DNA from 4 places in the Shigella flexneri 2a str. 301 genome. Region 2 is predicted to be linked to each of the others. Evidence: predicted binding sites of a transcription regulator. Region 2 holds the regulator's gene; each other region holds the start of a gene.

Region 1 (5,271 bases), 1.7 Mb from region 2:
CCGCAGACTGACCATCCTGCGCTGGAAAACGTCAATTTCGCCCTGAAACCCGGTCAGATGCTGGGTATTTGCGGGCCGACTGGTTCCGGCAAAAGTACCCTGTTGTCGCTCATTCAGCGTCATTTCGACGTCAGCGAGGGGGATATTCGCTTTCATGATATTCCTCTGACGAAGTTACAACTCGATAGCTGGCGTAGCCGCCTGGCGGTGGTCAGCCAGACGCCATTCCTTTTTTCTGACACCGTGGCGAATAACATCGCGCTGGGTTGCCCGAATGCCACCCAGCAAGAGATTGAGCATGTCGCGCGGTTAGCCAGCGTACATGACGATATTTTGCGTCTACCGCAAGGTTACGATACAGAAGTGGGCGAGCGCGGCGTGATGCTTTCCGGTGGGCAAAAACAGCGTATCTCCATTGCTCGAGCGTTATTAGTCAACGCGGAAATCCTCATCCTTGATGATGCGCTTTCGGCGGTGGACGGACGCACAGAGCACCAGATCCTGCATAACCTGCGTCAGTGGGGACAGGGAAGAACGGTAATCATCAGTGCCCATCGCCTTTCGGCACTGACGGAAGCCAGTGAAATTATTGTGATGCAGCACGGACATATCGCCCAGCGTGGCAATCATGATGAGCTGGCGCAACAAAGCGGTTGGTATCGCGATATGTATCGCTATCAACAACTGGAGGCGGCGCTCGACGACGTTCCGGAAATTCGCGAGGAGGCCGTCGATGCGTAGTTTTAGCCAACTGTGGCCGACTCTCAAGCGCCTGTTAGCGTATGGTTCGCCGTGGCGTAAACCGCTGGGGATTGCGGTCCTGATGATGTGGGTTGCGGCGGCGGCAGAAGTCAGTGGGCCGCTGCTTATCAGCTATTTTATCGACAATATGGTAGCGAAAAATAACCTGCCGTTGAAAGTGGTTGCAGGGCTGGCTGCGGCGTATGTTGGGCTACAACTGTTTGCCGCCGGGCTACATTACGCGCAGTCGCTGCTGTTTAATCGGGCGGCAGTAGGCGCAGTGCAACAGTTGCGTACCGACGTGATGGATGCTGCGTTACGCCAGCCATTAAGCGAGTTTGATACCCAACCCGTCGGGCAGGTGATTTCCCGCGTCACTAATGACACTGAAGTGATCCGCGATCTCTACGTTACCGTAGTGGCAACTGTCCTGCGCAGTGCCGCACTGGTGGGCGCGATGCTGGTGGCGATGTTCAGCCTCGACTGGCGAATGGCGCTGGTGGCGATAATGATTTTCCCGGTGGTGCTGGTGGTAATGGTGATATACCAGCGTTACAGCACGCCGATTGTCCGCCGTGTGCGCGCCTATCTGGCGGATATCAACGACGGCTTTAACGAAATCATCAATGGCATGAGCGTTATCCAGCAGTTTCGTCAGCAGGCGCGATTTGGCGAACGTATGGGGGAGGCCAGTCGTTCACACTATATGGCTAGGATGCAAACCCTGCGCCTCGACGGTTTTCTGCTGCGTCCGCTGCTGAGTCTGTTTTCATCGCTCATTCTTTGTGGCTTATTGATGCTGTTTGGCTTCTCCGCCAGCGGCACCATTGAAGTGGGCGTGTTGTATGCGTTTATCAGCTATCTTGGGCGACTTAACGAACCCTTAATCGAACTGACCACGCAACAGGCGATGCTGCAACAGGCTGTTGTTGCTGGTGAGCGCGTGTTTGAACTGATGGACGGACCGCGCCAGCAATATGGCAATGATGATTACCCGTTACAGAGTGGCACCATCGAAGTCGATAACGTGTCATTTGCTTATCGCGATGACAATCTGGTGCTAAAGAACATTAATCTCTCTGTGCCTTCGCGTAACTTTGTGGCGCTGGTCGGGCATACCGGCAGTGGTAAAAGTACCCTCGCCAGTTTATTGATGGGCTATTACCCGCTAACGGAAGGTGAGATTCACCTTGATGGTCGTCCATTAAGTTCGCTAAGTCATAGCGCGCTGCGCCAGGGCGTGGCAATGGTGCAGCAAGATCCGGTGGTGCTGGCGGATACCTTCCTCGCTAATGTGACGCTGGGGCGGGATATCTCCGAAGAACGCGTCTGGCAGGCGCTGGAAACCGTGCAACTGGCGGAGCTGGCGCGCAGCATGAGTGATTGTATTTATACGCCGCTGGGCGAGCAGGGAAATAATCTCTCAGTCGGGCAAAAGCAACTGCTGGCACTGGCGCGCGTGCTGGTGGAGACGCCGCAAATCCTGATCCTTGATGAGGCAACCGCCAGCATTGACTCCGGTACTGAACAGGCGATTCAACATGCTCTGGCGGCGGTGCGTGAACATACCACGCTGGTGGTGATTGCTCACCGCTTATCAACTATTATTGATGCCGACACCATTCTGGTGCTTCATCGTGGGCAAGCCGTGGAGCAGGGCACTCACCAGCAACTGCTGGCGGCCCAGGGACGCTACTGGCAGATGTATCAACTGCAACTTGCGGGCGAAGAGCTGGCAGCCAGCGTGCGTGAAGAGGAATCATTGAGCGCCTGAATAGCGCAATATTTCATCGTTGGTGCAAAAATGTAACGCACTGTGCACTGTCATAGTGCGTTTTCATTTTCAATCTTCTTAACTTCCTGCTCTCTTTCTCGTTTTTCATTTCTGGCACACCGCTTGCAATACCTTCTTCGTGTAGCAGAACCATTACCGAATTCTGACCGGAGGGGATCTATGAAGCTGGTGACCGTGATAATCAAACCATTCAAGCTGGAAGACGTTCGTGAAGCGTTATCTTCCATTGGTATTCAGGGCCTGACCGTCACCGAAGTGAAAGGTTTCGGGCGTCAGAAAGGGCATGCCGAGCTGTACCGGGGGGCGGAATACAGCGTCAACTTCCTGCCAAAAGTAAAAATTGATGTGGCGATTGCTGATGACCAACTCGATGAAGTGATCGATATCGTCAGTAAGGCGGCTTACACCGGAAAAATTGGCGACGGCAAAATCTTCGTCGCTGAATTGCAACGCGTCATTCGTATTCGTACCGGCGAAGCCGACGAAGCGGCGCTGTAATCTCTGGCACACAGCAACAGGAACGAAAAATGAAGATAGCGACGATAAAAACTGGGCTTGCTTCACTGGCGATGCTGCCGGGACTGGTAATGGCTGCACCTGCGGTGGCCGATAAAGCCGACAATGCGTTTATGATGATTTGTACTGCGCTGGTGCTGTTTATGACTATTCCGGGGATTGCCCTGTTTTACGGTGGGTTGATTCGCGGCAAAAACGTGCTGTCGATGCTGACGCAGGTGACGGTGACGTTTGCACTGGTCTGTATTCTCTGGGTGGTTTACGGTTATTCGCTGGCGTTTGGTGAGGGCAACAACTTCTTCGGCAACATTAACTGGTTGATGCTAAAAAACATCGAACTGACGGCGGTGATGGGCAGCATTTATCAGTATATCCACGTAGCGTTTCAGGGATCGTTTGCCTGCATTACCGTAGGCTTGATAGTTGGGGCGCTGGCGGAACGAATCCGCTTCTCAGCTGTGTTGATTTTCGTGGTGGTATGGCTGACGCTCTCTTACATTCCGATTGCGCATATGGTGTGGGGCGGTGGTTTGCTGGCTTCTCACGGTGCGCTGGATTTCGCGGGTGGCACGGTGGTGCACATTAACGCAGCAATCGCCGGTCTGGTGGGCGCGTATCTGATAGGCAAACGCGTAGGCTTCGGTAAAGAGGCGTTTAAACCGCACAACCTGCCGATGGTCTTCACCGGGACTGCCATTCTCTATATCGGTTGGTTTGGCTTTAACGCCGGGTCAGTGGGCACGGCGAATGAAATCGCGGCACTGGCATTTGTGAATACTGTGGTCGCAACGGCGGCGGCAATTCTTGGCTGGATCTTCGGTGAATGGGCGCTGCGTGGTAAGCCTTCTCTGCTGGGAGCGTGTTCTGGCGCGATTGCCGGTCTGGTCGGCGTGACGCCAGCGTGCGGCTACATTGGGGTTGGCGGCGCGTTGATTATCGGCGTGGTAGCTGGTCTGGCGGGTTTGTGGGGCGTTACCATGCTCAAACGCTTGCTGCGGGTGGATGATCCCTGCGATGTCTTCGGTGTGCACGGCGTTTGTGGCATTGTCGGCTGTATCATGACCGGGATTTTTGCCGCCAGTTCTCTGGGCGGCGTGGGCTTCGCTGAAGGTGTGACGATGGGCCATCAGTTGCTGGTACAGTTGGAAAGCATCGCCATTACGATCGTCTGGTCCGGTGTGGTGGCATTTATTGGCTACAAACTGGCGGATCTGACGGTTGGCCTACGTGTGCCGGAAGAACAAGAGCGAGAAGGGCTGGACGTCAACAGCCACGGCGAGAATGCCTATAACGCGTAACAAGCACTGCAAAAAATAGCCGGACGGTTTTCACCTCCGGCTATTTTTTTAATTGTGATTACGCATTACCCCTTCCTGAACGGTCGAGGCAACCAGCACGCCGTCTTGGGTATAAAACTCACCGCGCACAAAGCCGCGTGCGCTGGACGCCGAGGTGCTCTCCACGCTATACAGCAGCCATTCATTCAAATTAAACGGGCGATGGAACCACATGGAATGGTCAATGGTGGCAATCTGAATCCCCGGTTCGAGAAAACCGATGCAGTGCGGCTGTAGAGCTACCGGCAGGAAGTTAAGATCAGAAGCGTAACCGAGCAGATACTGATGAACGCGCAGGTCATCCGGCACGCTACCATTTGCGCGGATCCACACCTGACGATGTGGTTCTGCGACGTGACCTTTCAGTGGGTTATGAAACTCCACCGGACGGACTTCCAGCGGACGATCGCAGATGAATTTATCTTTAAGCACTGGCGGCAGCAGGTGCGCCAGCGATTGGGCGATTTGCGTTTCCGAAGGCAGGCCATCAGGCGCTGGCGCGGACGGCATTGTTTTTTGATGTTCGAAACCCGCTTCTGGTGCCTGGAAAGAGGCCGTCATATAAAAAATCGGTTTGCCGTTTTGAATAGCAGCAACCCGGCGGGCGCTGAAGCTGTTACCGTCACGCAGCGTTTCGACATCATAAATAATCGGTTTCTTACTATCGCCTGGGCGAAGAAAGTAGCTGTGAAACGAATGTACCAGCCGCTCTTCCGGGACGGTCTCTTTTGCAGCATACAAGGCCTGACCCACGACCTGGCCGCCAAACACCTGGCGTAAACCTAAATCTTCACTCTGGCCGCGAAAGAGTCCTTCCTCAATTTTTTCCAGATTTAACAATGTCAGTAAATTTTTTAGCGCCTGACTCATATAACTCTCCAG
Region 2 (5,271 bases):
GTATTACCTAATCCACTTCGTTTCAAAGTCTCCTCGCCATCGGGCTACGTGCGTAGCCGTCAGGCGTGGATTTTACGGCAGATGTATCAGTTAGGCGGTGAGCCGTTTATGCAACAACACCAGCTGGATTAAGCTTCGCGCGAAGTGAGGGCCAGCGTTTTGCTCTCACGAGGTTGCAGATCTTTCTGCAGGGCAATAGCCAGCGCCGGTTGGGCGATAAATCGTTTCCATAACCGCTCTTGCTTACGCAGACAACACCACTTCGACCAGGTCGCCAGTGGAATCAATGTGCTTTCACCAATGTTGTCGCAGACGACCGGGATAACCTCTGACTCACTGATGCGGTGACAGAGGATATTCTGCGGCTTCAGCGACATCGTCACGATACGGTTATCCTGCAAATAACGCTTCAGCTGTTTCAGTAGCTGGCGCAGTTGTGCAATGTCTTCTTCGTAACGGCATTGTTCAGCAAATTCGGTCAGCGTAATGGAAGGCTTGCCGTCAAAATCGGCAATCACATCGTAGACATAACCGGTTCCGCAATCCGTCTCAACGGTACCGTGATAGCGCGGTATTCCACTCCAGTCTTTTAACCGGCGACCAAGATGCGCGTAGTACTTTAACTCACGGCGGATCTCTTTATCGCCACCATCGCCACGATGGTAGACAATCTTGATACAGCGTTGGGCATCTTCCGGATGCGCATAACATTTCCGATGTCTTCCGGTGCCCAGGGGACTTTGTTCAGATAAGCGAATCATGCCATCTCCTGGAAATATTTTCTGACGATCTCCAGTATGGTCGATTAACTTAAACAAAACCTAAACAATGCCTCTTAAGGTTTTCTTAAGGTTCTTCTGAAAGTGAAAAGCGCACAAAATGTACAAATGACGTTGATTGAGAACGATTTCAGTACGTGATTTTCTTATTGTCGGGGGAGCTTGAAGGGAGTTGTATGTCAAAGTGATGAAGATTAATCTTCATCAAAACCAGAATTAAAGAGGGCGATAACGGCGGCCAGTGCTTCCTCTTCCTGTGGACCGGTCGCTTCAACTTCAATCTGCCGTCCTTTGGCAGAATCCAACATCAGCAGCGCAATAACGCTGTTGGCTTCAGCCTCGGTGCCTTCGTCATTACGTAACAGCACTTCAGCGTCAAAACCCTGCATTAATTCAAACAGCTTCATTGCAGGCCGGGCATGCATGCCCAGCTTGTTTGTGATTTCAACAGTTTGCTTGACGGTCATGGTTTACGTTTTTCCAGCGTACGATGGCGTGACTGGACGTTTTTACCGCGCGAGCGGAAGTAGTCTGCCAGTTGCTCTGCAATATACACCGAACGGTGCTTCCCGCCGGTACAACCAATGGCGACCGTCAGGTAGCTACGGTTGTTGGTTTCCAGCATAGGTAACCATAGCTCAAGATAGCTTCGCGTCTGGTAGATAAAATTGTGTACTTCTGTGTGGCGGTCGAGGAACGCGGCGACAGGTTTATCAAGACCTGTCATTGGACGCAGTTTCGGATCCCAGTGCGGGTTCGGCAAGAAGCGCACGTCAAAGACGTAATCTGCATCGATAGGGATACCGTGTTTGAAGCCGAAAGACTCAAAGACCATGGTCAGTTCGCGTTCACGTTTACCCAGCAGACGGGTACGCAGCATTTCAGCCAGCTCGTGAACGGACATTTCTGAGGTATCGACAATCAGATCCGCTCGCGAACGCAGAGGCTCCAGCAAATCGCTTTCTTTGTCGATAGCACTTTCCAGCGACAGGTTTTTGCTGGAAAGCGGATGCAGTCGGCGCGTGTCACTGTAACGACGAATTAAGGTATTACGGTCGGCATCCAGGAACAGTAGTTGCGGTGAGAAAGCGTCAGGCAGGTTACTCATCGCCTGTTCGAATATTTCTGGTGACTCCGGCATATTACGAACATCAATGCTGACGGCGGCAGAAATCTCGCGATCGGCCAGAGTTCGAGCCAGATCGGGTAACAACACTACGGGAAGGTTATCCACGCAGTAAAAACCCATATCTTCCAGCGCACGCAGGGCGACAGATTTACCTGAACCTGAACGTCCGCTGACGATCATCAGTACCATGTACTGTTTCTCCTCACAACGTCTAAAAGAGACATTACCGAATAACTACGCTTCATCCGGAGTACCTTCGGTATCCGTAATGATTTGATACAGCTCTTCATCGCTCTGGGCTGCGCGTAAACGGCGGCAGATGGTTTTGTCCGCCAGACGTTTCGCCACCAGCGACAGAGTATGCAGGTGCGTTTTAGTTTGGTCTGCCGGCACCAGCAGGGCAAAAAGTAAGTCCACCGGTTGGTTGTCGATGGCATCGAAAGCTATAGGCGTTTCGAGCTGAACGAAAACGCCAACGGCACGCAGAGTATCTTCTTCAAGTTTGCCATGCGGAATGGCAATACCATTGCCGATACCGGTACTGCCCATTTTTTCCCGCGTCAGGATAGCTTCAAAAACCACCTGAGGCGGCAGGCTAAGTTGTTTCGCCGCCAGCTCGCTGATGATTTCCAGGGCGCGTTTTTTGCTCTGACAGTGGACGCGGCTTCGCGTACATTCCCTGTTAAGAACACTGCTAAGCTGTAGAGTTGTATCATTATTTGTCATAATTTCACCTAAGAACCTGCCCACTCAAACAGTGGAACAGGCTCGGAGCATTAACCGTACAAATGGCCCGTTGTGCCGCACAACAGGCCGCCATGCACATGCTAATTGCCCGGACAATTAGTGTTGTTTCAGTTTATCTTTATGTTTGGTCAACTGGCGTGCCAGCTTATCAATTAAGCCATCAATGGCAGCGTACATGTCCTGACCTTCCGCGCTGGCATGAATTTCACCACCGTTTACATGCAGTGTTGCATCTGAGGTGTGGGTGACTTTCTCCACTTTCAGAACAACATAGACCTGGTTGATTCGGTCAAAATATTGCTCAAGTTTGGCAAATTTAGCTGTAACAAATTCGCGCAGTGCCTCGGTGATCTCGACGTTATTTCCGGTAATGTTGAGCTGCATAGTGTCTTCCTTATCGGTTGGGTCAAACGAGCTGTTTACGCTGGTTTGACGGCGGAATGGATAAAGACTCTCGGTACTTCGCAACAGTGCGGCGTGCCACCATGATACCTTGTTCCGACAGCAAAGAGGTTAACTTGCTGTCGCTCAACGGTTTCGCTGGGTTTTCCGCCGCGATTAATTTCTTCACCAGTGCACGAATCGCCGTGGAGGAAGCTTCGCCGCCGCCCTCGGTATTGACGTGACTGGAAAAGAAATACTTCAGTTCAAAAATGCCTCGTGGACTATGCAGGTATTTTTGCGTGGTCACGCGAGATATCGTCGATTCATGCATTTCGACAGCCTGGGCGATATCGGCCAGTACCATCGGTTTCATATATTCTTCACCTTGCTCAAAGAAGGCTTGCTGCTGTTCAACGATACAGCGACTCACGCGCAGTAGCGTATCGTTACGGCTTTCCAGACTCTTGATCAACCATTTGGCATCCTGCAGATTGCTGCGGATAAACTGGCTGTCACCATCGTTGCGCGCGTTATTGCACATCGAGGCGTAGTGCTGGTTGATTTGCAGACGCGGAATGCTGTCACTGTTGAGTTCTACCGTCCAGTGACCGTTATGCTTACGCACCAGCACATCTGGAATGACATACTCAGGTTCGCCAGTCTGGATCGACTGCCCGGGGCGCGGATCGAGCGACTGGATCAGATTGACGGCTTCTTTCAGCACATCTTCTTTCAGACGCGTGACGCGCATTAAAGTGCGGAAGTCGTGATTGGCTAACAGATCGAGATGATCGCTAATGATCAATCTGGCCTCTTCCAGCCACGGCGTGGTCTTATCGAATTGGGAGAGTTGGATTAGCAGGCAGTCACGCAGATCTTTTGCCGCTACACCGACCGGGTCAAACCGTTGGATCCGCTTAAGGACGGCTTCAACCTCGTCGATGTCGATCTCTTCATCGCCCATACTTTCGAGAATATCTTCCAGCGGGACAGTCAGATAACCGGTTTCATCAACGGCATCGACGATAGAGGTAGCAATAGCGCGGTCAGTGTCGGAAAACGGTGTCAGCTCGACCTGCCACATCAGGTAATCCTGCAAGGTCTGCGTCGTTTCGCCCTGGTAGACCGGCAGCTCGTCGTCAATGTAGTCACCGCTGGTGCCGGATGGTGTACCAGCGGTGTAAATGGTGTCCCAACTGGCATCGAGCGGCAGCTCTTCCGGCATCTCTTTTTGTTCGAGCGCGTCGGCGGTGTCCAGCGTTTCACTGTCTTGCGTTTCGCGGGTGTCGATTTCTTCATGAGTGTCGATTTGCTCAAGCAGCGGATTACTCTCCAGCGCCTGCTGTAGCTCCTGCTGAAGTTCCAGCGTCGACAACTGCAACAGACGAATTGCCTGTTGGAGCTGTGGCGTCATCGCCAGTTGTTGGCTAAGCCTGAGTTGCAAACCTTGCTTCATGTTCAGAATCGTACTCTCCTGCTAAAACGTCGCAAACTTCTACCCTATCAGAGTCTGAAGTCTTCCCCAAGGTATACACGCTTAACGTGTTCGTCTTGTAAGATTTCTGTAGGCGTGCCGTGGGCGATCAAATGCCCCTGACTGACGATATAAGCGCGTTCACAAACCGCCAGTGTTTCACGCACGTTGTGGTCAGTGATCAGCACGCCCAGGCCGCTGTCGCGCAGGTGTTCAATGATGCGTTTAATGTCGATAACCGAGATCGGGTCAACCCCGGCAAACGGTTCGTCGAGCAGAATAAATTTCGGATTCGCAGCCAGTGCGCGGGCAATTTCTACACGGCGACGTTCACCCCCGGAGAGTGACTGCCCCATGCTGTCACGCAGGTGCTCAATGTGAAACTCTTCCATCAGCTCGTTCGCGCGGTCTTCACGTTGTTCAGCAGACAAGTCGTCACGAATTTGCAGTACCGCCATCAGGTTATCGTAAACGCTGAGGCGACGGAAAATGGAGGCTTCCTGTGGCAGATAGCCGATACCGCGGCGCGCGCGTGCATGCAGAGGCAGCAGACTGATATCGTCATCATCAATAATGATGTTGCCCGCATCGCGCGGCACAATGCCTACAACCATGTAGAAAGTGGTGGTCTTACCGGCACCGTTTGGCCCCAGCAGACCGACAATTTCCCCGGAGTTGACGGTCAGGCTGACGTCTTCTACCACGCGACGGCCTTTATAGGCTTTTGCAAGGTTCTTTGCAGTTAATGTTGCCATAAC
Region 3 (5,271 bases), 730 kb from region 2:
TCTTTCCAGCCGCATATTTAAATGAAAGGCATAAGCATGTAAATAAAGAGGAAGAGTGTCGACACGTTGTAGAATCTTTCTTGCGTTATTTATTGTCACCATAAAACACCTACAGATTAATGATGAGGTCTACGGCCTCAAATCGCCAATATTCAATATCTATCTGGACAATATTGCCTTGCTGGTCGGCGCGATGCTTTTCAATTAAGATCGCTGGCATACCCGCAGAACCGCCAAGATACTTGCTGATATCGCCCGGCATTCTGACGGGTTTGAAAATCAATTTTTTTACTACCGTCTCTTTTTGGTAGCACTTTTCCCAGACTGCAGAAAATGAGTGGTTTTCAAGTTGTTCAATAAAACCCGGAGCAACTTCAGGATTAATATATGTTTCGTGATAGAAAACTTTATGTCCTTCCAGCGCCCCCCAGCCGGTGATGCGATAGAGTTCAGTTGATGGCGTCACTGCAATCAGTGGCGCGAGCGTCTCGGGAATATCGCTGGTACGGTTTTTCTCGGTAAACCCCCAAGAAGGCTCTCGCCCTTGCTCAATTGCGGCCCGCTGAAAGCTCGCCGACAGCTCCGGACTGTAATTAAATCGCGGCTGGGTCACGAACCACCCCTTACGATCCTTACGGAAGATTTTGGATTCTGCCTCGAGGTTCAACAACGCCTGGCGCAGCGTCATACGTTTAATGCCCAGCAGTTCTCCCAGCTCTCTTTCTGAAGGGAGTTTTCCACCCGGCGTGGTGATGCCATCTTTCAACCACCGATCCAGTTTCTCTTTTGCATTTTCTACGGTGGATTGATTCTCCGCCATTGTTTAATCCTTTTGGTTTAAACCAGATGAAGCATCTTACGCTTACGCCAAAAAAGAAAGCAATTAACGGTGTATGACTTTGCAGATAATTGTGACAAAGCTCTCTATTGACGTAATCACAGACTTATAAGGGAGATACTCGCATTGGTGTGCGCTCACGACAGGTAAAAAAAAACCTGCCATCGCTGGCAGGTTTTTTATGACTAAAAAACGAAATTAATCGTCTTTCGGTGCGCGGTTGGCGCGGCGACGATCGTTTTCCGTCAGGTGACGTTTACGAATACGGATAGAGGTCGGAGTCACTTCTACCAGTTCGTCATCATCGATGAACTCCAGAGCTTGTTCCAGAGTCATGCGGATAGGCGGAACCAGAACAACAGCTTCGTCAGTACCGGAAGCACGCATGTTGGTCAGTTTCTTACCGGTCAGGCAGTTTACAGTCAGGTCGTTAGAGCGGCTATGAATACCGATAATCTGACCTTCGTAAACTTCTGCACCGTGACCGAGGAACAGCTTACCGCGATCCTGCAGACCGAACAGCGCGAACGCGACAGCTTTACCCTGACCGTTAGAGATCAGTACACCGTTCTGACGCTGACCCACTTCGCCCGGACGTACGTCGTCGTAGTGGCTGAAGGTGGAGTACAGCAGACCAGTACCGGAAGTCATGGTCATGAACTCAGAACGGAAGCCAATCAGACCACGGCTTGGGATCACGTAGTCGAGACGTACGCGGCCTTTACCGTCTGGATTCATGTTTTTCAGGTCGCCTTTACGTTCGCCCAGCGCCTGCATCACAGAACCCTGATGCTGTTCTTCAACGTCCAGCGTCACGTTTTCATACGGCTCTTGTTTACGACCGTCTATTTCACGGAAGATTACTTTCGGACGGGATACCGCCAGTTCGAAACCTTCACGACGCATGTTTTCGATAAGAACAGAGAGGTGCAGTTCACCACGACCAGAAACGCGGAACGCATCGGCGTCTTCGGTTTCTTCTACGCGCAGCGCAACGTTGTGTACCAGTTCTTTGTTCAGACGATCGAGGATCTGACGAGACGTTACGAACTTACCTTCTTTACCGCAGAACGGCGAGGTGTTAACGCAGAAGAACATAGAAACGGTCGGCTCATCAACGGAGAGTGCCGGCAGCGCTTCAACGTTTTGCGTGTCGCAAACGGTGTCAGAAATGTTCAGTTCGCCCAGGCCCGTGATCGCCACGATATCGCCAGCTTCCGCCAGATCGGTTTCGATACGTTCCAGACCGAGGTGGCCCAGCACTTTACCGACTTTCGCGTTACGGGTTTTGCCTTCGCTATCGATGATAGTAACCTGCTGGTTCGGCTTCACTTTACCACGCTTGATGCGGCCAATGCCGATAACGCCAACATAGCTGTTGTAATCGAGCTGAGAAATCTGCATCTGGAACGGACCGTCAAGGTCAACGTCCGGCGCAGGAACGTGGTCAACAATCGCCTGATACAGCGGGGTCATGTCTTCCGCCATATCTTCGTGGTCCAGACCCGCGATACCGTTCAGCGCAGAAGCGTAAACGATCGGGAAGTCCAGCTGCTCGTCGGTCGCGTCGAGGTTAACGAACAGATCGAATACCTGATCCACAACCCAATCAGGACGCGCGCCAGGGCGGTCAACTTTGTTGATAACAACAATCGGCTTCAGGCCGTAAGCAAACGCTTTTTTGGTTACGAAGCGCGTTTGCGGCATCGGGCCGTCAAATGCGTCAACCACCAGCAGCACTGAGTCTACCATGGACATTACACGTTCAACTTCACCACCGAAGTCGGCGTGCCCCGGGGTATCAACGATGTTGATACGGTAATCATTCCATTTGATAGCGGTGTTTTTCGCGAGGATGGTAATCCCACGCTCTTTCTCCAAATCGTTGGAGTCCATCACGCGCTCTTGGGTTTCGGCACGAGAGTCGAACGTACCGGATTGTTGGAGCAGCTTGTCTACCAGGGTGGTTTTACCATGGTCTACGTGCGCGATGATGGCGATATTACGCAATTTTTCGATCACAACTTTGCCTCAGGCATTAGAAATAGCGCGTTATTGTACACGGATTAATCGCACTACAAAACAGGATCACAAACATCCTCCGCAAACAAGTATTGCAGAGTCCCTTTGTGATCGCTTTCACGGAGCATAAAAAGGGTTATCCAAAGGTCATTGCACCAATATGGTGCTTAATGTTTCCATTGAAGCACTATATTGGTGCAACATTCACATCATGGTGCAGCCCTTTTGCACGATGTTAAGCATGATAACGCCTTTTAGGGGCAATTTAAAAGTTGGCACAGATTTCGCTTTATCTTTTTTACGGCGACACGGCCAAAATAATTGCAGATTTCGTTACCACGACGACAATGACCAATCCAGGAGAGTTAAAGTATGTCCGCTGAACACGTACTGACGATGCTGAACGAGCACGAAGTGAAGTTTGTTGATTTGCGCTTCACCGATACCAAAGGTAAAGAACAACACGTCACTATCCCTGCTCATCAGGTGAATGCTGAATTCTTCGAAGAAGGCAAAATGTTTGACGGCTCCTCGATTGGCGGCTGGAAAGGCATTAACGAATCCGACATGGTGCTGATGCCAGACGCATCCACTGCAGTGATTGACCCGTTCTTCGCCGACTCCACCCTGATTATCCGTTGCGACATCCTTGAACCTGGCACCCTGCAAGGCTATGACCGTGACCCGCGCTCTATTGCGAAGCGCGCCGAAGATTACCTGCGTTCCACTGGCATTGCCGACACCGTACTGTTCGGGCCAGAACCTGAATTCTTCCTGTTCGATGACATCCGTTTCGGATCATCTATCTCCGGTTCCCACGTTGCTATCGACGATATCGAAGGCGCATGGAACTCCTCCACCCAATACGAAGGTGGTAACAAAGGTCACCGTCCGGCAGTGAAAGGCGGTTACTTCCCGGTTCCGCCGGTAGACTCTGCTCAGGATATTCGTTCTGAAATGTGTCTGGTGATGGAACAGATGGGTCTGGTGGTTGAAGCCCATCACCACGAAGTAGCGACTGCTGGTCAGAACGAAGTGGCTACCCGCTTCAATACCATGACCAAAAAAGCTGACGAAATTCAGATCTACAAATATGTCGTGCATAACGTAGCGCACCGCTTCGGTAAAACCGCGACCTTTATGCCAAAACCGATGTTCGGTGATAACGGCTCCGGTATGCACTGCCACATGTCTCTGTCTAAAAACGGCGTTAACCTGTTCGCAGGCGACAAATACGCAGGTCTGTCTGAGCAGGCGCTGTACTACATTGGCGGCGTAATCAAACACGCTAAAGCGATTAACGCCCTGGCAAACCCGACCACCAACTCTTATAAGCGTCTGGTCCCGGGCTACGAAGCACCGGTAATGCTGGCTTACTCTGCGCGTAACCGTTCTGCGTCTATCCGTATTCCGGTGGTTTCTTCTCCGAAAGCACGTCGTATCGAAGTACGTTTCCCAGATCCGGCAGCTAACCCGTACCTGTGCTTTGCTGCCCTGCTGATGGCCGGTCTTGATGGTATCAAGAACAAGATCCATCCGGGCGAAGCCATGGACAAAAACCTGTATGACCTGCCGCCAGAAGAAGCGAAAGAGATCCCACAGGTTGCAGGCTCTCTGGAAGAAGCACTGAACGAACTGGATCTGGACCGCGAGTTCCTGAAAGCCGGTGGCGTGTTCACGGATGAAGCGATCGATGCGTACATCGCTCTGCGTCGCGAAGAAGATGACCGCGTGCGTATGACTCCGCATCCGGTAGAGTTTGAGCTGTACTACAGCGTCTAATAGTTGAAGTTGTACTACCCGGCGCACAACGCCGGGATTTAGTTGCCGTGGAAACTTTCAGCCCATCTCTGCATGGGCTTTTTTCTCCGTCAATTCTCTGATGCTTCGCGCTTTTTATCCGTAAAAAGCTATAATGCACTAAAATGGTGCAACCTGTTCAGGAGACTGCTTTATGGCAACAGGCACGCAGCCCGATGCTGGGCAGATCCTCAACTCGCTGATTAACAGTATTTTGTTAATTGATGACAATCTGGCGATCCATTACGCCAACCCCGCCGCGCAACAACTGCTCGCCCAAAGCTCCCGCAAATTGTTTGGTACGCCGTTACCGGAACTGTTGAGCTACTTCTCATTAAATATCGAGCTGATGCAAGAAAGTCTGGAGGCGGGGCAAGGCTTTACCGATAACGAAGTGACGCTGGTCATCGATGGTCGCTCGCATATCCTTTCTGTGACGGCCCAGCGTATGCCGGACGGCATGATCCTGCTGGAGATGGCACCGATGGATAACCAGCGCCGCTTAAGCCAGGAACAACTACAACATGCTCAACAAGTAGCTGCCCGTGATTTAGTGCGCGGCCTGGCACATGAGATTAAAAATCCGCTTGGCGGTTTACGTGGCGCGGCGC
Region 4 (5,271 bases), 520 kb from region 2:
CAGTTTCAGCACTGGCGCAAACGCCTGTTTAACCGGCATGGCAAAACCGTGAGCGGTAATCACCATTGATTTTTCATGGTCGTAGCCGCACACCCAGGCCGCACCGCGGGAACGTGACGGCAGGCGGTCGCCTTTGCAAATCGCCATAATGATGAATGGCAGCAGCGGGCAGGCAATCAGCAGCAATGTGATCATTGGTTGAGAAACGGTGGTGTTAGCAGGCTCCAGAGGCAGAGGTACAGCAGCAGAGAGCATCGGCAGCAGCCACGGCGCAGCAACACCGCCAATTACGCAGCAAATCGCCAGTGCCACTACGCTTACGCTCATCAGGAGCGGCGCACAGGTGGCGTTTTCGGCTTCTTTGGTACGCGGCGCGCCGAGGAACGTGACGCCATAGACTTTCGCCATACACATCACCGCCAGCGCACCGGTAATTGCCAGACCCACAGCGAGCAGCGGCCCCAGCAGACGGGCAACAAACGCGCCGCTATTGCTCAGTTTGAAGAAGGATTGATAGATAACCCATTCCCCGGCAAACCCGTTCAGTGGCGGCAGCGCAGCCATTGCCATCAACCCGACTAACATGGCGATGGAGATAACCGGCATTTTCTTGCCAATACCACCGAGTTTTTCGATATCGCGATGACCGGTACGGAACCAGACGCTCCCCGCCCCGAGGAACAGTACGCTTTTGAACAGGCTATGGTTAAGCAGATGGTACAGACCACCGACCAGGCCAAGAGCAATCAGCGCCGGTTGTTCGAGCGCGATACCCGTTACGCCAGCGCCCAGCCCCAGCCCCAGCCCCAGCCCCAGCCCCAGCCCCAGCCCCAGCAGGATAATGCCGATATTTTCCAGGGTGTGGTAAGCCAGCAGGCGCTGGATGTTGTGTTCCATCAACGCATACAGACCACCGACGAACGCGGTGATCATGCCGAGCACCAGCAGCGCGATCCCCCACCACAGCGGTGCATTACCGCCCAGCAGTGACAGGGTTAACATGCCCAGCAGGCCAATTTTCATGACTACCGTAGAAAACAACGCGGCAGCTGGCGCAGAGGCGTTAGCATGTGCCTGCGGCACCCAGCCGTGCAGCGGAATAATCCCAGCCAGCAGGCCAAAGCCAATCACACCGAGCAGCCAGATATCGGAACCGAGCGGCAGCTGTTGCATACGCATATCCAGCAGGCGCAGATCCAGCGTGCCATAACGCTGCCACAGCAGCCAGCAAGCAATCACCAGCAGCAGAGTGCCAAGACGCCTCAGCGCAAACCACAGTTTGCCCTCTTTGCTGTTGCTGGTGAGGAACACCGCACACAAGGCCATGACTTCGGCCATTACCACGAACATGCCGAGGTTGCTGGCGATGACGGCGCAGACGGCGGCAGCCATCAACATATTGATCTGCAAGCCGTTGCACTTCACCTGCGCGTGGCGATGCCAGTCAATGTTATAGAGGCTGACAAACAGACCGCAAAGGCCGAGGGTAATCAGCCAAATCGCGTTAAGCGGGGAGATTTGCACATCGTAGCTTACCAGCGACAGCGCACCGCTCACGCCAACCGCGCCAGTCAGTACAGTGAAGCCCGCGGCTGCCGTATACAGACTACCAACCGCGCCGCCAATTCCGGCTATCCAGCCACTTAGCGCTTTTTGAAAAGAGAAATGCCAGAACAGCGGCGGCGACAAACCATGCCACGCCGCTATTGATCAGGGAAATTGCGCTCATTTAGCCTCTCCACTTTGAGCCTGCTGAAACAAGGTGAGATCGCCAAAGTCCGTGTTAAAGGTCAGCTCACGCTTACGTTTGCTGACGCGGGCGATATCGGTGTTATCCACCAGATGCAGGGCTTTAGTCGGGCACATCCGCACACAGGCCGGACCTTGTTCATCAAAGCTACAAAGGTCACATTTGACGGCGATCGCGCGAATACCTGGCACCCAGTCAAGCAATGTGCTGACACGCGCCGGAGCAGGCGGTGCCGGTGGCGCTTTCGGGGTATTGGCGTTTGCCGGAATATCCAGCGGACGGCTGCCGGAAAATTCAATTGCGCCAAACGGGCAGGCGATGCCGCACAGTTTGCAGCTTACGCACAGACTTTCATTCAACTGCACGGCCCCATCAACGCGGGTGATGGCGTTAACCGGGCAGACCACCGCGCAGGGTGCATCTTCACAGTGGTGACAGAGCTGCGGCGCAGATTCTTTTTCATTGAGCATCACTCTCAGGCGCGGCATTGATTGCAGGCCGTGCTGGCGATGCGTCTCTGAACAGGCGGCCTCACAGGTGTGGCAGCCGATACAGAGCGTGGAGTCGGCAATTACAAAACGATTCACCAGGCATTCCTCAGGTGATTGTCATTTTTGACGAAAACATGCCGATGAAATGTCATTTTCGACACTCATCGACACGCCCATCCCCAAACAGGCGTAACGCCTGCAAAACGGGCAAAGCCTCAGCTCATGCTGCCGGGCTTTGTCCCTTTACCAGTTGGCTTAAATTCACCGGCACATTGTTTTCAATGGCGGTGTATAAGCTGTCGTAAACGCCAGCGATTTTTTCGAGATAGTGTTCCAGAACCTGTTCGCGATCGCGGATGTTGACCTTGCCATCAATCATGCCGTCAATGCTCAGTTGCGCCTGCGCAATCCGCTGTTTGTCTTCGCCATCTTTTGTTTCGACGTAATACTCGATGGTGTGGCTGTTAAAGCCATCCGCCAGGGTGACGTAAATACGAAAATGTTCAAAAAGGACGAAACAGAGTTCTTTGTCCGGCGCGCAGCTCATGGCGTGATGCAGGCGCGCTTTCGATAACGTGATCCCCTGAACCAGCGAATTGCAGTAGATGTGCCACTGGTCCTGTAGGCGACGATGCCGCTGTGCGATGTAATCGGCTTTCTCGCTTATTTCCCAAATAGTCATTGTCAGGTTACTCGTTTAACAGAGATGCCAGCTTTAAGCATTTTTTGTGCCAACTTTTAATTTATTGTTATTAAAGAGATTTTTAAGCTAAAGATGAATTTCGTCGCCGTGTCGACGTGTCATTTCGACATCATCGACATTATTCACCGCAGGGATAATCAACACTGGCGCAATTATTGCTTGTAGCTGGCAATAGTTAATGGGAGGCGATATGCACGAAATAACCCTCTGCCAACGGGCACTGGAATTGATCGAACAGCAGGCCGCAAAACACGGCGCAAAACGCGTAACTGGGGTCTGGCTCAAAATTGGCGCATTTTCTTGTGTCGAAACCAGCTCTCTTGCCTTTTGTTTTGATCTGGTTTGCCGCGGCAGCGTGGCGGAAGGTTGTAAACTGCACCTCGAAGAACAAGAGGCCGAATGCTGGTGTGAAACATGCCAACAGTATGTGACGCTACTGACCCAGCGCGTCCGCCGCTGTCCACAGTGTCATGGTGACATGCTACAGATTGTGGCAGACGACGGTTTACAGATTCGGCGGATAGAAATAGACCAGGAGTGAGCGATGTGTACAACATGCGGTTGCGGTGAAGGCAACCTGTATATCGAGGGTGATGAACATAACCCTCATTCCGCGTTTCGTAGCGCGCCATTTGCCCCGGCGGCACGCCCGCAGATGAAAATCACCGGCATTAAAGCGCCTGAATTTACCCCCAGCCAGACTGAAGAAGGCGACCTGCATTACGGTCATGGCGAAGCGGGCACTCACACACCGGGCATGAGCCAGCGTCGGATGCTGGAAGTCGAAATTGACGTGCTGGACAAAAACAACCGTCTGGCTGAACGCAACCGCGCGCGCTTTGCTGCCCGCAAGCAACTGGTGCTCAACCTGGTTTCCAGCCCTGGTTCCGGTAAAACCACCCTGCTGACGGAAACCTTAATGCGCCTGAAAGACAGCGTTCCGTGCGCGGTTATTGAAGGCGACCAGCAAACCGTGAACGATGCCGCACGCATTCGCGCTACCGGTACACCAGCGATTCAGGTGAACACCGGTAAAGGCTGCCATCTTGACGCACAGATGATTGCCGACGCCGCACCGCGTCTGCCACTGGACGATAACGGTATTCTGTTTATCGAAAACGTTGGCAACCTCGTATGCCCGGCCAGCTTCGATCTCGGTGAAAAACACAAAGTAGCGGTGCTTTCCGTTACCGAAGGTGAAGACAAACCGCTGAAATATCCGCATATGTTTGCCGCCGCCTCGCTGATGCTGCTCAACAAAGTTGACCTGTTGCCGTATCTCAACTTTGACGTTGAGAAGTGCATCGCCTGCGCCCGCGAAGTCAATCCAGAAATTGAAATCATCCTTATTTCCGCCACCAGCGGCGAAGGGATGGACCAGTGGCTGAACTGGCTGGAGACACAGCGATGTGCATAGGCGTTCCCGGCCAGATCCGCACCATTGACGGCAACCAGGCGAAAGTCGACGTCTGCGGCATTCAGCGCGATGTCGATTTAACGTTAGTCGGCAGCTGCGATGAAAACGGTCAGCCGCGCGTGGGCCAGTGGGTACTGGTTCACGTTGGCTTTGCCATGAGCGTAATTAATGAAGCCGAAGCACGCGACACTCTCGACGCCTTACAAAACATGTTTGACGTTGAGCCGGATGTCGGCGCGCTGTTGTATGGCGAGGAAAAATAATGCGTTTTGTTGATGAATATCGCGCGCCGGAACAGGTGATGCAGTTAATTGAGCATCTGCGCGAACGTGCTTCACATCTCTCTTACACCGCCGAACGCCCTCTGCGGATTATGGAAGTGTGTGGCGGTCATACCCACGCCATTTTTAAATTCGGCCTCGACCAGTTACTGCCTGAAAACGTTGAGTTTATCCACGGTCCGGGTTGCCCGGTGTGCGTACTGCCGATGGGTAGAATCGACACCTGCGTGGAGATTGCCAGCCATCCGGAAGTCATCTTCTGTACCTTTGGCGACGCCATGCGCGTACCAGGGAAACAGGGATCGCTGTTGCAGGCAAAAGCACGCGGTGCCGATGTGCGCATCGTTTACTCGCCGATGGATGCGTTGAAACTGGCGCAGGAGAATCCAACCCGCAAAGTGGTGTTCTTCGGCTTAGGTTTTGAAACCACCATGCCGACCACCGCCATCACTCTGCAACAGGCGAAAGCGCGTGATGTGCAGAATTTTTACTTCTTCTGCCAGCACATTACGCTTATCCCGACGCTGCGCAGTTTGCTGGAACAGCCGGATAACGGTATCGACGCGTTCCTCGCGCCGGGCCACGTTAGTATGGTTATCGGCACTGATGCCTATAATTTTATCGCCAGC

What was found. Region 2 encodes sigma-54, which starts transcription at its own class of promoters, with help from an activator protein. Its sites were predicted from a motif close to GTTGGCACANNTTTCGCTNT; they were not measured.
Region 1: glnK (nitrogen regulatory protein P-II 2) is a predicted target of sigma-54. The motif match lies at 2,626-2,645, and genes of this name have one in related genera.
Region 3: glnA (glutamine synthetase) is a predicted target of sigma-54. The motif match lies at 3,132-3,151, and genes of this name have one in related genera.
Region 4: hycA (formate hydrogenlyase regulatory protein HycA) is a predicted target of sigma-54. The motif match lies at 2,958-2,977, and genes of this name have one in related genera.

The regions. Positions count from the first base shown of each region.
Region 1 covers NC_004337.2:404,996-410,266, forward strand. Annotated here, with positions in the region: gene mdlA (multidrug transporter membrane protein\ATP-binding protein) at 1-741, shown strand, start outside; gene mdlB (multidrug transporter membrane protein\ATP-binding protein) at 734-2,515, shown strand; gene glnK (nitrogen regulatory protein P-II 2) at 2,696-3,034, shown strand; gene amtB (ammonium transporter) at 3,064-4,350, shown strand; gene tesB (acyl-CoA thioesterase II) at 4,399-5,259, opposite strand.
Region 2 covers NC_004337.2:3,336,109-3,341,379, reverse strand. Annotated here, with positions in the region: gene yrbL (hypothetical protein) at 129-761, opposite strand; gene ptsO (N-regulated PTS system (Npr) phosphohistidinoprotein-hexose phosphotransferase) at 974-1,246, opposite strand; gene yhbJ (glmZ(sRNA)-inactivating NTPase) at 1,243-2,097, opposite strand; gene ptsN (PTS system sugar transporter subunit IIA) at 2,143-2,634, opposite strand; gene yhbH (ribosome hibernation promoting factor HPF) at 2,752-3,039, opposite strand; gene rpoN (RNA polymerase factor sigma-54) at 3,062-4,495, opposite strand; gene yhbG (ABC transporter ATP-binding protein) at 4,543-5,268, opposite strand.
Region 3 covers NC_004337.2:4,068,571-4,073,841, reverse strand. Annotated here, with positions in the region: gene yihM (hypothetical protein) at 1-102, opposite strand, end outside; gene yihL (transcriptional regulator) at 110-820, opposite strand; gene yihK (GTP-binding protein) at 1,037-2,860, opposite strand; gene glnA (glutamine synthetase) at 3,233-4,642, shown strand; gene glnL (nitrogen regulation protein NR(II)) at 4,815-5,271, shown strand, end outside.
Region 4 covers NC_004337.2:2,815,861-2,821,131, forward strand. Annotated here, with positions in the region: gene hycC (formate hydrogenlyase subunit 3) at 1-1,689, opposite strand, end outside; gene hycB (hydrogenase-3 iron-sulfur protein) at 1,726-2,337, opposite strand; gene hycA (formate hydrogenlyase regulatory protein HycA) at 2,462-2,923, opposite strand; gene hypA (hydrogenase nickel incorporation protein) at 3,123-3,485, shown strand; gene hypB (hydrogenase nickel incorporation protein HypB) at 3,489-4,361, shown strand; gene hypC (hydrogenase assembly chaperone) at 4,352-4,624, shown strand; gene hypD (hydrogenase isoenzymes formation protein HypD) at 4,624-5,271, shown strand, end outside.